Regions from separate parts of the Pseudoalteromonas sp. SR41-4 genome, predicted to be linked through region 1. Evidence: riboswitches for the same ligand, from Rfam matches in the RefSeq annotation. Region 1 holds a riboswitch; the other holds the start of a gene.
The links. A riboswitch is a leader RNA that binds a small molecule or an ion and turns the genes downstream of it on or off. The one in region 1 is predicted to bind lysine.

Region 1 (7,017 bases):
CCAAAGGCATCTTCGTCAGTGATATCTATATCACCATTACTGGTGGTGGCAAATGACAGAATGTCAGGGTTTAGAATACGCGAGATCTCTTCAACTTCTTTAAGTGATAAATCCTCGCGCATACGGGTAAATAAATTAAACTCAAGATTTTTAAGCTGTAGCTTTAAGCTTTTGATCTGCTTTTGTGTTTCACTAATACGGTAATCAAGAGTATGCAGGCTTTGCCCTTGTGCACTGTTGATAGAATGCGATAGTGACTCGTAATCTTGCTTTAATTGACCAAGGCTTACTTTTAAGGTTGCCATGTTAACCAATTCAAATTCAGATTTTAGAGCACCAAAGTCTAAAAACCATTGCTCTATTTGTGTTTGCCTGCGTTCAATATCGCGCGATTGTTGTACATAAAGTTGTTGTTTTTGTTCAAACTCGTGCTTTTCGTGTTCAATGTCTTCAAGGGCAACATTAAGCTCGCTCAATTGCGCCTCTTGGTAGCTATCAAAATCGATTAATGCTTGGTCAATTTTGGGGGCGTATGCGGCTAATTTACCTTTGAGTACGGTTTGGTTTTCAAGCATAGATTCAAGGGCGCTGATAGGCTCTTGCATCGACTCGAGTGCTTTTAGCTCACGTTTTGCGCGGTTTACTTTATCAAAGGAGCGACGCCATACTTCATAAAAATCGACCTTTGAGTTTGACATGTGGCGTTCAAATACGCGTAACATAAAGCGCTTTACGTCGGCAGCGCCTAATTTATGCAGGTTCAAAATACGGCGGAAAATTTCTTTATAAATTGCCGAATCTTGCACGTTGTTAAGCGGGATCATCTTTAAGTTAATGTCGCCATCAAATGGCGTGGCACCACCCGTTAATAGTGCGTTGAGCTCTTGCGCTTTAAGCTCGATAGGGTTAAAGCCTTGCTCTTTTAAATGATTAAACAGTTTAGTGAACTTAATGATGGTTTTACCTTGAGTATACTGCTCAAGATCAAGCTTGCCTTGGTAACAAAAAAACTGATGCGCGTAACCGGCAATTTTACCAAGCCCAGCTACACCAATCACCACCGGGCCATGGGGTAGGTCGGCTTCGAGTAAAATATAGGATTGATCTGACGAAAAATAAAATTTACGGGTTTCGTCTAAATCATGACCGTCCCATTCTGTTAGGCGTAAATCATTAATAAGCGGAAATTGCAGAGCATTGATCACCGAGCTTTTACCGGTGTTATTTGGTGCACAAATTGAGCTGCTTTTATCAAGCGGGATCACACATTTGGCATAACCGGCGGTGTTTAATAATGCCAGCTTACTGAGGCCGTATAGGTTTTTCATTATTCGTCCTCTCCAATATAGGTTTCTTCGTTTACTTCCATTAAGGCATCAATATAACGGTAGATAGGTGCTTGCAGCATAAAGCCGCCTTCTACTTCACGGGCAAGGCCAAGTCGAATCATGCGTAAGTACACGTCTTTACGTAGGTCTGATCCTGAAAAAATTTCGAGTTGATCAAATAAGTGCTTGTTCATTTGCACTAAAGTTTGCATCAGTTCTAAATCATTCACTTCATCAAATAAGGCACGCATTGGGTCTTTACCTGAGTTTGCATAGTGCTCAATTAAGATATAAATGGTTAAGGCAATCGCGCGGGAAATTTTCCCCATATTGGGTGTACTTTCATCACTGGCAAAGTAATAAAAACCACGGCTGTCATGTTGTAAATCGTGGCCAAGGGCGCTGAATAATGCGCGGTAATGATCAATTTGTTGATCAAGCTCTTGCCACATTACGGTGTCTTGTTCGCTAATGTGATAGCCGGTGACTAATTTTTTATTAATTGCTTGTAGATGACTAAGTTCATCTAAATTTATCTGTGTCATAACGGTTACTCATCCACTGTTGGTGTTCGCTGAGAGTCAACAGGCTTAGAATTAAAAGGGAAAAGAGAAAAATGTTGCCCGGCAATTTTCACGCGCATTTTTTCATCGCTTTGATTGATTTCAATATCGGTGTCACTTACCAGCTTTTGATATAAAAACAGCATTTCATCGGCTTCAAGGTCGGGGTAGCTTTGCTCTAAAAAGGTCAATAATGGTTGTGGCTTTTTACGTTTAGCATTGAAGCGTTTTTTAAAGTTTGCTTTAACATTATTGTAATCTGGAATATTGGGCGTAACAAAAGCAGGCACATCTTGTTGATCAGGAAGTTCGTATTCACTGTGTTCAAACTCAACAAGTGCAGCCATATAAGCGACCATATGGCGCTGTTGCCCCAATGAGAACCGCTGCGTGTCAGAGACAAAATGTGGTTGTACGGCGCTGAGCATATTATCAACGCCATTTTTACGTACTAAACCAAGTACTTTAGCTGCTTGACGAGTGATCATATTATTACGGCGCAACTCTTCACGCAGTGGCATTAGCATATCGGCACTTTTACGCAGGCTTTCGCGACCAACTAAATGCATTTCTAAAATTCGGGTACGTAATCGTTCAAGCATGCGTTTATCTTGATAAGCTTTACCGCTGCGTTCAATATATTCGATTTGCGTACTGATTTGTGTTTCGATGGTATTAAAACAAGCATGAAAATCGCCACGAATATCAACCATTTCAAGCATTGGTTCAATGTATTCATCAAACGCTTCAATCACCGCTTGATAACGCTTTTGTAATGATTGCACCGCATTATTAGCTTTTGCTTGTTCTACAATATTTAAAATGGCATTTTCGTTGTGGGCAAATAATTTCATTATTTTACGCACCCGATCATCCATAATGCGGCTAAAACGGCGCATCTCGTCGTAGTCTTCAATACTACCGGCATTGTCTAAACGGTTACCCAAACGGGCTAAATCTTCAACCAGCACGCTAATTTCTTGCGCCAAGCCTAAATGTTCTTCCTGCAATAAAAAAGTGGCAAAATCTGCAATTGCACGGTTAATTTCAAGTTGTGACGATTTAGCCAAGGGAATAATAATATCTTGGTTTAAAAGGCGGTTGGTTTCTTTGTAAATGCGCTCATTTGACCACGTAGGTTGTTTTTGTTTGATCGCATTTTGCACGTCTTTTAGGCTGAAATCAGCCATTTTAAAACGTTTAAATAGCAGCTCTAACATTCCCCAGTGCTCTGTTAGGGTATTTAGCAACTTTTTAGCTGGGATCATAAAACTCCAAAAATCCTAATTTATCTTGTAAAGACGGCTTGTTAGGCCTCAGCGATTAGTCGTAGAAAAGCAAATTGACAATAGTTTTACACATTCTTTGGTGCTAGACTGCGCGCCGTGTCGTCCTGCGGCTCATAACATACAATTTTTACATTTTTATAAAGGTTGTTCAAACACCATGGTAACTGCAATTATCCTAACCCTGATAACGCTAGCATTCGTGCTCATCGTTATAGAGGATATTATCCATGTAAACAAGGCCAAAACCACGCTTTTCTTTGGTACTTTATGCTGGATTATCTTATTTATCTCGCCGCTTCACGGGCAAAGCCCCGAAAACGTACAACATCAACTTGACCACAATATTTTAGAGATTGCCACACTCTGGTTGTTTTTAATGGCTGCAATGACCTTTGTAGCCTATTTGAACTCCAAAGGTTTTATCCAAAATATTGTGCATAAGATAATGCCCAGTGCTATTAGCGAACGCAAACTGATGTTTTTGATTGGCGGGTTCTCCTTCTTATTTTCGTCGATTTCAGACAATATCACAGCCACATTAATTTCCCTTGCGGTGGTGATGTCGTTAAAACTCGATCCGAAAAAGCTAATTAAATACGCTACGCTTATCATCTTTAGTGTGAACTCGGGCGGAGTGTCGTTAATTACCGGTGATGTTACTACCTTGATGATTTTCCTTGATGACAAAGTTACCATTGGTCACTTGCTATTGTTGGTTGTGCCTGCGTTATTTAGCGTGGCGCTATTGGCCATTATGCTGTCATTTGGACTCAACGGCCAAGTTGAGTTTACCAAACAAGAGGACCGTCGCATTGAGAAAACAGATATCACTATTGCAGTGATTTTCTTATCAACGATTGTCGGGACATTAACGTTAAGCGTGCTTTATCATGTGCCGCCTTTGTTAACTTTCTTATTTGGTTTGTCGTTGATGTTTTTAGTAGCGCAATTTTTAATGCGCAAAAAAGATGTGAATAAAAAAATCATCGATTATATTCGCGAAATAGAATACGACACCTTACTGTTCTTCGTTGGCGTATTATTACTTGTAGGCGCCCTGAAAGAAGTCGGTATGCTCAGTAAGTTCACTCACCTTTACGAGTTAATGCCAGCACAATACGCTAATTATTTAATGGGTATATTATCCGCTGCGGTTGACAACGTACCGCTAACGGCTGCGTTACTTAAAGCTGAAATAGTGATGAGTCCACAACAATGGTTGTCGTTTACGTATGCAACTGGAGTGGGTGGGTCCATGCTTATTATTGGCTCGGCTGCCGGTATTATCGCTATGAGTAAAGTAAAAGCGCTTACCTTTATGAGTTATTTACGTATGTCGGTGTATTTATTAATCGCTTATACAATTGGTTATATGGGATCGTATTTAGCAGGTAGTTTTATTTAATTGCTTTTATTATTTAAAACAACTTGACAGCTAGACGTCTAAACGATAACTTTCAAAGCCCGCTTAATAGCGGGTTTTGTTATTTAATTGCTAATAATTTACGTAATTAATCTAACATTCAGAAGAGGTGCGGTACTTAGGTACTTAATGTTAGGCGACGTATGCCTGTAATCATTAAGGAGGGAAGTACTCGCCGAGGAAAGCAACTGGACGTCACAGTGGTTTTTCGGTTTATGGGGCTGAATCCTCAAAACTGTCACCAATTAGGTGGAGAGCTTCTGGCAGTGGACTTTTCTTATCGAGCACCCCCTTGCCAAGTTCTTCTTGTTTTATCGTGGTATGAATGCCACAAAAGGAGACGACATGAATACCCAATTAGCTGCAACTAACTTGCAACAGTCAGCACAAAATCAAAAATCAGACTACGTAGTCGCAAAGTTCGGTGGCACCAGTGTGGCTAACTTTGAAGCGATGAGCCGTTGCAGTGAAATTATTGTAGCCGATAACAACGTACGAGTAGTGGCCGTTAGTGCCAGCGCAGGAGTGACTAATCACCTTGTGACCTTATGTAAAAAAGATTTATCAGCAGAAGAGCGCAATGAGAACATTGCTGGCGTTATTGCTATTCAAGAAGCTATTTTAAATGAGCTGTCATTGGATGCTGATTTAGCTCATGGCTTTGATGAAACCATTAAAGCTTTTAAGTCACTTGCCAGTGAGCCACTAAAATCAAAGCAACAACATGATGAGTTATTGAGCTTTGGTGAGCGTTTATCATCCTATTTATTTACTCAGGTACTGCGTTTAAATGGCTTAAATGCGGTGCGTTTTGATGTGCGACAGGTATTAAAAACCGACAGCCAGTTTTCTAAAGCAACCCCAGATGTAGCTGCAACAGCAATGGCCGCAAAAGAGCATTTAATTCCGTTATTAGCTGAACAGGTTATTGTAACTCAAGGCTTTATAGGCAGTGACGCGCATGGTCAAACTACCACACTTGGTCGTGGTGGTTCAGATTACAGTGCGGCATTACTGGCCGAAGCTATAAACGCTAAAAGCGTGCACATTTGGACTGATGTCGTGGGCATTTTTAGCACCGATCCGCGCTTATGTGCTAAGGCTACGCCGATTGCGCGTTTAAGTTTTGATGAAGCAGCCGAAATGGCTACCTTTGGGGCGAAAGTATTACATCCGGCAACTATCTTACCTGCGAGCCGCAGCCATATTAGTGTGTTTGTTGGTTCTAGCCGTGAGCCTGGACGTGGTGGTACCTGGATCGAACGTGAGAAATCACAAATCCCCGGAATTCGTGCTGTCACGCAGCGTAAAAATCAAATATTGTTAACCTTAAAAAGCCCTGAAATGCTTTTGGCTAGTGGCTTTTTAGCTCACGTGTTTACAATTTTAAGTGAGTTTAATATCTCGGTTGATTTGGTAACTACCTCTGAGATAAGTGTTGCAATTACTTTAGATAATGCGCCAAATGCCTCGCGTCCTGAGCTTGATCAAGAATGCCTTGATAAGTTAGCGGAGTTTTGCCACGTGTCGGTTGAGAACAATTTAACCTTAGTGGCATTAATTGGTTCACAAATTCAATTACGTCAGCAAGAAATTAACTTAATGAATGTATTAAGCGATTTTAATATTCGCTTAATTTGTCATGGCGCAAGTAAACATAACCTGTGCTTTTTAGTGGAGCAGAGCGAGTCAGACTTTGTTGTGCAAGCGATCCACAGCCGTTTATTAGAAGTTCAAAACGCCGCGTAATTGGGCGGTAGAATTTACCACAGAGCACTGCCAGTCAGTGCTCTTGTCACTTACCACACTAATATCAAACTCATGATATTGACAACTCAGCGCTGTTAAATTTGCTCGCTCAAGTTCAGTAAATACATTAGGGCTGAGTAATTTTGCAATTGGTTGGCTGGTGGCTTTGGCAAGTGCTTCTTTTAAGGTCCATATTCTAAAAAATCGTTCTGCGCTTTGCTGATCTTGCGTTATTAAATTTACCTCATCAAGATGATAAAAATGCTTAGCGAGCTTTGCAAATGGGCGCTTCAGGTTTATTTTTTCAATATCAAAACCAAATTCAATTCGTTCTAAATTTAATGCAGCACCCACAAAACCATTAGAGTGGGATAAACAACTACGCAATACAGTGTCACTGTCAGTTATATGTAGCAGTAATTTACTGCTTTGCTGGTCAAATTCAGAGCTAATATGGTTATTTGCTAGCTCACGAAATTGTGGCATCGTTTGCTTTACCAAATACTTAAGCAGTAGCCGAGTGGCTAAATATTCTTGCTTGGCTTTGTAACTTTTTCTACGGGTGATAACCGTCAGTTCAAACGGGCTTAATAGTGCGTTTAAATCAAATTCATCAACATTTAACTGCTGGGCGTCAAATAATAAAATAGTATTCGCATTGAACG
Region 2 (7,017 bases), on a different contig from region 1:
CAGTTAATAATATACCCACGCCAATACGTTCTATGTCAGCGTTATAATCAATTAAACTTTCACCGTAGCCGTTGAAGTATTGGGCGTAACCGCGAACTCGGCCCCATAATGGGAATGACCAATCAAGCTGAATTGCACCGCGGTTATCTGAATTTAAATTATTGCGGGTCATAAAACTAAATTCATGATCATTAAGTCGATATGCACCGCTAAATTCAAAGTAACCCATGTATTTGTAAATATCAGGGTTATCATCACCTCTTGGATCTAATGGCGTTTCCTTCTCGCTTTCTGAAATACGGTACCAAGGTTTAAAGCTAAACACATAGCCATCGTTTTCCCACAAAAAGTTTGCATAAATACGGTTCCATGAGCGCGACTGAGGCTGACTATTACCGTTAGATTGATGCGAAATACCAAGGACTACTGCCATTTCGTCGCCCCATGGAACGTGCTTCTTATCTAAATAATTAACCCAAAAAATTTCTGGCTCATAGTTGGTCTCACGAAATGGTGAGGAGCTTTCTTTGTTATAAAGCTGCCAATATGACTGTAATGTAAAGGCAAAAAATATAGCCTGGTCTTCATCAGAAAAATCATCGAAAATAGGTACCTTAATTGAAAGCTGATATTTTGCTTCTAAGTTATCGAGTGGTTCATCTTGTTTTTCACCGGTTAGTTCGTCATACGCTTCAAACGAGCTATTGTTTGGGTGGGATACATAAGAAACAGGTAAAATGTAGTTACGTTTGTGTGGGGTAATAACATTACGGTTTTCTTTACTTACTTCTTCGCGTGCTTGGCGCTTATCGAGTGCGGTAAGTTGTTTGCTTTCATCAAGTGATGAGCATTTTTCACGCAGTTGTGCTAGCGTCATCTCGCCAGCCCCGCCAATTGCCTCATTTAAAATACATTGCTTTACTAGCTCGACATCATCATCTTGCTCGTTGGTTTTTGCTGTTGATTCTGATTGTGCGAATACAGTGCTTGATAATAGTGCAGTAAATAGGATCCCATAGTGCCAAGTCATTATTATTCCTTTGATAAAATCAAATAGAGAGTAGCTATTGTGTTTTTCGTAAATGAGAATAGGCTAATTTCAGTATCATAAAACGACTAAGATACCTATCCCATACATTTATCCAGCATTTACTGTAACTGAATATCAGTGAATTGTTACTGAACTTACGTGATTGTGGCGCTTTTCGATCATAAATACAAAGAAAAAGCGGCCGAAGCCGCTTGTTCGATGCACTTTTTCCAATTGGATAATCGTGCTCTCACGCAATGAGAAGGGGTGAGCTTGATATAAAAATTAAAGCTCAAATACGTTAGTAAAGAATTTATATAGTTCGGTGCCTTGGTTTACGCTTGCTGAAGCAAAATGCAAAATCGCGATGGCGTCACAATCAAGTGTTAGGGTTTGTAATGGTTGCTCTGCGAGGTAGCGCTCCATTCGCAATACTCTAGCAATCGGCTCGCCAGCTTTGATATGGCCGCCAAGTGGCGCTATATACTCAACCATGCCGCCCATAGGTGCATAGTAAGCAAGGTAATCATTTAAATCACAGCCGTAGCGCTTCATTACTTTTGGCTGATAGGGGGCATCAACGAATACCTGCTTATGATTTAGGTAACTTAAAATACTATTAGCATCATCAAGGGCCGCAGTTAAATCGATTTTTTCTTGGCTGCCGAGTTCGACCGTAAAAGCTTCAACTTGAACATTAAATTCACGCCCTTGTTGAGCTAATGCCTCGGTTAATTGCCACCATGGGCAAAAACTTGCTTCATCCATTGCTCCTGCAAAATCATTAGGGATGATTAATACATGAGGAATATTAAAGTAGTTGGCACTGGCCTTGGCATAATCTGGGCAATATAAATGCTGACTCGAAATGGGGCCTGTGTGTAAGTCGAGCACGATATCAGCTTGGTGTGCCAACTTTTGCAAGTTAAGTGCAATGCGTTTGCCTGTAGTTAGGCGATAAGCTGGACCGCTTAGTTGTTGGTCTACTTCATCAATCAGTGCGGCTTTAAACTCACTTTTTAAGGTTTGCTCATCGGCATCACTATATTGCTCAGCAAATTGGCTCGCGAGCTTACTATTGCAGTGATACATGCGGTTCCAGTTGGTGCCGGTGATTGGATCAAAACGACCAAGGGTGAATTCGCCCGATTTTTGATTGCAACCAATTGGGTTCGCGTAAGGCACCAGGGTGATATCGCCTTTGAGTTCAAGATGCTTAAGCTGCTCAAGTAATTGGTAAATAACCGCATTGCCTTGTACTTCTGCACCGTGCATATTAGCTTGCACATACACACTTGGCCCAGTGCCATCGCCTTTTAAACGATAGACAGGAATTGTGAGCGGTAGGCCGTTGGCAACTTCACCAACTACTATGTTTTCTTGGCTTATAGCTTTAGTCGTACTCATCTCAATTACCTTAAGTAGTAGCTGGCATCTTCAGCTGTGCGAATACAGTTAAGCTCGCCATTTTGTAATGTGTATTCAGCGGCTAGCTCATGACATAAAAAATACGGCATACTTTCGGTAAAGCCGTACGCGCCACATTGGCTAAACACCAGCCAGTCTTGCTCATTTAAATCACTAGGTAATTGGTGTTCACCTAAGCAATCAAGTGCTGTACATAATGGCCCATATAAGCTCATAGTTTGGTATGCAGCAGTTGAGTCTCGTAATAATCGTGCCGGGAAATCTTGGCTGGTGACTGCAGGGCGCAATAAATGATTAATACCGCCGCTTAAGATCACTTGTTGTTGGGCATAGTTAAGTTTTCGCTCAACGACAGGTGTTGCGTAATGACCGCATTCGCCCACAGCATAACGGCCAAGCTCCATCCAGAGTTCTTGTACGCCTGCGGCATTCTTAATGTCAGCTAATGCATCAATGAGCGCATCCCAACTTAAGGTTGGTGCATCAAGAGTGTAAGGAATACCTAAACCACCGCCTAAGTCGAGTACTTTTAAGTGAATACCTAAGTCGTTGGCAAGCTTTGTTAGCGGTGCAATCATTTGTGACCAAAGTTCAGCTAGCTTGTCGCTGCTGAGCATGTTGCCCCATTGAAAAATATGCAGGCCATCAAAGCTAAGCGCTGGGTAGTCGCTAGTATTTAGCGCTTGCCATTCATCGCAACCTAAACCAAATGGAGTAAGGCTATCGCCACCAAGTGGGTTTTTTTCCCCTTCAGGCCAGCGTAATTGCACTCGCAGTAATACCTGTAACTGACAGTTTTGTAAGCTTGCTTGCTCGTTAAGCCAGCGTACTTGATTAAGGCTTTCGGCAACAAAGGTACGTACGCCGCGCGCAATAAAGTGTTTAATTTGTTTTGGGCTTTTGGCAGGCCCTGTATTGAGCACGCGCTCGCTGTTAATACCTTGTGCCAGAACTTGCTCAAGTTCGCCTTTACTTGCTACATCAAAGTTAAAACCCACGTTATCTAAGCTTTGAATGACTTTAGATAATGGATTAGCTTTTACGGCATACCACAGTTTTACCTCAGTTTGCGCCACTAATCGCGTTAAGTGTGCGTTTAATGTATCAAGGTCGTAAATAAAAAATGGTGTATCAAGCGTAGTTGATAGCTCATCAATGGCGGTTTTAACTGGCGTGCTCAAAAAGCTCATTAACGTAAAACCTCTTCAAGCAGCAATGATGCATCACTTTGTTCATCACGGTATTTTACAATTAATGCACACGACATACTTAATCCTTGCTCGCGGGCCCAAGTATTAGAAGCTGGACGAGAGCCTGGAATAACAATCGCGTATTCAGGAATAGGCTCGCCTTTAGCCAGCTGGCGCTCATTAACACAGTCATAAACTGGAATAGTTGCTGATAAGCGTACACCTGGTGCGAGCACCGCGCCTTTTTTCACTACTACGCCTTCAACAATCACGCAACCTGCACCGATGAATGCATCGTCTTCTACCACCACCGGGCTTGCACCAATAGGTTCAAGTACACCGCCTAGTTGTACTGCAGCGCTTAAATGTACATTTTTACCTACTTGCGCACACGACCCCACTAACGCGTGGCTATCAACCATAGTGCCTTCATCGATAAACGCACCAATGTTTACATATGCTGGTGGCATAATAATCGTGCCCTTAGCAACGTGTGCGCCACGGCGAACGCTTGAGCCACCAGGTACCATACGCACTCCTGCATCGGCTGCAAAACCTTGTGGTGCTAAATTGTGTTTATCAACAAAGCCACCTGGAAATTCGGTATTAGTGCCATTTTTAAACGCTTCTAAAATACCTTGTTTTACTGCAACGTTAGCATGCCATTGGCCGTTGTCGTCTTGTGTTGCTGCGCGCACTGCGCCCGATTCTAAATTATTTAGTAGTTCTAACCAGCTCATTATAAAAACCTGTATTTAATGCCAAGATAAAATGGTGTTGTTTGCGTTGTTAATACAATCAGTTTGCGTTAACTCAAGATGCGTCAAAGGTGGACGTAAGTACGGGCTGTTAATTCGCCCTTGTAAATGCATCAATACTTTGACGGGGATAGGGTTTGCGACAGCAAACAAGCTTTGAATGGCTTGTGACCAGTCGGCAAATAAATTGGGGTGTTGACCGCTGAGACTTCGTTTTACAAACTCATGGGTTTGCACAGGCCATGCATTAGCAGCCACAGAGACTAAACCTTTTGCGCCAGCCTGGGCAAAGTAAGGCATCAGTGCATCGTCACCGCTAAAAATAGCTAAATTAGGTGCGACTTTTCTAAAACCTTCAAATTTAGCAATGTCGCCACTGGCTTCTTTGAGTGCCCACAAGTTTTTATGGTCTTTTAAGTTGCTAATTACGGCCGATGGAATATCAACAGCACTGCGCCCTGGTACGTTATAAAGCATGCAAGGATGTTTACTGGTATTAAGTAAGCTTTCAAACCAATGTGTTTGGCCTACTACGCCGGGCTTAGCGTATAAGGGAGTGCCCAGTAAATAGCTATGAATGGGTAACTGATTACAGTATTCAACCCAGGCAATTTGTTGCTTTAGGTTTATACCGCCTACTGCAACCATCAGTGGTACTGTTGGCGTTAATTGGCACACGTGTTCAACAATCGCTTGTTGCTCTTTGAGTGTTAGTGCGAGGCCTTCGCCAGTGCTACCAAGTAATAAAATACCATTGTTAGCCACTTGCTGCTGTGCAACTAACTGATCAAGAGTGGCATAGTCGACTTCACCAGCGTCAGTAAATGGCGTGACGAGTGCCGTCCACAAAGGGTAGTCATTTAAATTGAAGTTATTGATCATCTCTCACGAACTTATAAGTGATTCGAGGAGTTAATAAGCTTTTATGATTGGAGCCACATTAACGTCGTTCGAACTAATAATTCGAAGAGCGAATGGGCTTAATATAATAGGGCGCTATGGCCTTATTACGCTAAGACCAGAAGCTCTCCACCAAATATTTTAACAGCCAAGCTGTTATTGGTGACAGTCGCTGGGATTCAACCCAGTCGCCCGAAGTAAAACTTCACAAAAAGTGTTACTTCTCGGCGTTAATTCCCCTCACGTATGATCACTGGAGTGTGTGCTCCTCACATACGTTACCTGAATAACGCACCTCTTCTAGCCCATGGTGTAAGTTTTATCGTTTAAAACTCACACCTTTAATAGGGGTAATACGGAAGATTAAAGCATTTTAGCCGTCTAGGTGTCAAGGCTGGATATTTTTAAGTTTATTTTTAGCTGCAATGTGCTCCTGACATTTTTTTACAACGTAAATAGCGTTACAGTAAGCGTAATAACAAGCAGTGGTAGTGAGTAATGGAAAAATTTCAAGATATATATCAACGAGCGGCACAGCGAAAAGGTAGCGAAGTAATGTTACAGCACTTACTTGTTGCCCCTCAAAATGCAAAGCAATTAACTGCTTTACCTGATGATGCATGGCTTGAAGAGTTTACCCGCAAAATTTTTCAAAGTGGTTTTTATTGGTCAGTGATCAACAATAAATGGCCAGGTTTTCGGGAAGTATTTTGGGATTTTAGTGTGGCTAAATTATTAATGATGCCGCCAGATATGCTTGAGCAAAAAGCCACCGATGAGCGAATCGTTCGTAACTTTAAAAAAGTGCAAACGATCCCAGAAAATGCGTATATGATCCATGAAGTGGCAAGTGAACATGGCAGTTTTAGTCAGTTTATTGCAGATTGGCCGAGCGACGATATTATTGGTTTGTGGGGGTATTTAAAAAAGCATGGTGCGCGTTTAGGTGGTAACACCGGCCCTTATGCATTGCGAACCTTAGGGAAAGACACTTTTTTATTCTCGCGTGATGTAGAAAGTTATCTCCGTGCTCATAAGATAATTGATGGCGGTTTACAAACTAAAAAGTCACTTACCAGCGCTCAACATTTTTTTAATGAATTGCAGCAACAAAGCGGATTAAGCCTTCAAGAGCTCAGTTTGTTAGTTGCATACAGCGTGGGCGATAATCGCGTTGGCATACAAACAACCCAAGCCTAAGGAATACTATGAAATTAGTTGCTCGTTACACCCAGATTGCTGATGATTTTGCTGTGGCTGATCAGCCAAGTGCTGTTATTGCTCCAAACTTACTGCTGTGGAACGATACGTTAGCTAGGCAGTTTAATATTGAGGTTGCCACATCAGAACGTGCGGTAATTTTTTCTGGTAATCTTAATAACAGCGATGTTGCTGCTGTGGCATTAGGTTACTCAGGGCATCAATTTGGACATTTTTCACCGCGTTTAGGTGATGGGCGAGCACATTTATTAGGGGCTGTCACTGATCAGCAGCAACAGCTTTGGGACATTCAACTCAAAGGTTCTGGTGCTACGCCATTTTCACGAGGAGGTGATGGCCGTTGCGCAATCGGTCCTGCGGTACGTGAATATATAATGAGTGAGGCAATGCACGGGCTTGGCATACCGACGACACGTTGTTTGGCAGTTGTTGCCAGTGGTGAAACAGTTTACCGTCAACCACCACAACAAGGAGCCATTGTTACCCGCGT

Region 2: linked by a shared signal. The riboswitch ahead of dapA (4-hydroxy-tetrahydrodipicolinate synthase) and the one ahead of lysC (lysine-sensitive aspartokinase 3) in region 1 are both predicted to bind lysine.

Annotation. Positions count from the first base shown of each region.
Region 1 covers NZ_JACJEI010000022.1:71,576-78,592, forward strand. The annotation lists gene H5180_RS16435 (ATPase) at 1-1,328, opposite strand, end outside; gene H5180_RS16440 (condensin complex protein MksE) at 1,328-1,873, opposite strand; gene H5180_RS16445 (hypothetical protein) at 1,879-3,159, opposite strand; gene nhaD (sodium:proton antiporter NhaD) at 3,338-4,585, shown strand; lysine riboswitch at 4,700-4,871, shown strand; gene lysC (lysine-sensitive aspartokinase 3) at 4,949-6,352, shown strand; gene H5180_RS16460 (4'-phosphopantetheinyl transferase superfamily protein) at 6,329-7,017, opposite strand, start outside.
Region 2 covers NZ_JACJEI010000007.1:187,323-194,339, forward strand. The annotation lists gene H5180_RS08175 (phospholipase A) at 1-1,030, opposite strand, end outside; gene H5180_RS08180 (succinylglutamate desuccinylase/aspartoacylase family protein) at 1,316-2,437, opposite strand; gene H5180_RS08185 (PLP-dependent decarboxylase) at 2,443-3,648, opposite strand; gene H5180_RS08190 (2,3,4,5-tetrahydropyridine-2,6-dicarboxylate N-succinyltransferase) at 3,648-4,388, opposite strand; gene dapA (4-hydroxy-tetrahydrodipicolinate synthase) at 4,404-5,288, opposite strand; lysine riboswitch at 5,421-5,614, opposite strand; gene H5180_RS08200 (DNA-3-methyladenine glycosylase I) at 5,805-6,506, shown strand; gene H5180_RS08205 (YdiU family protein) at 6,515-7,017, shown strand, end outside.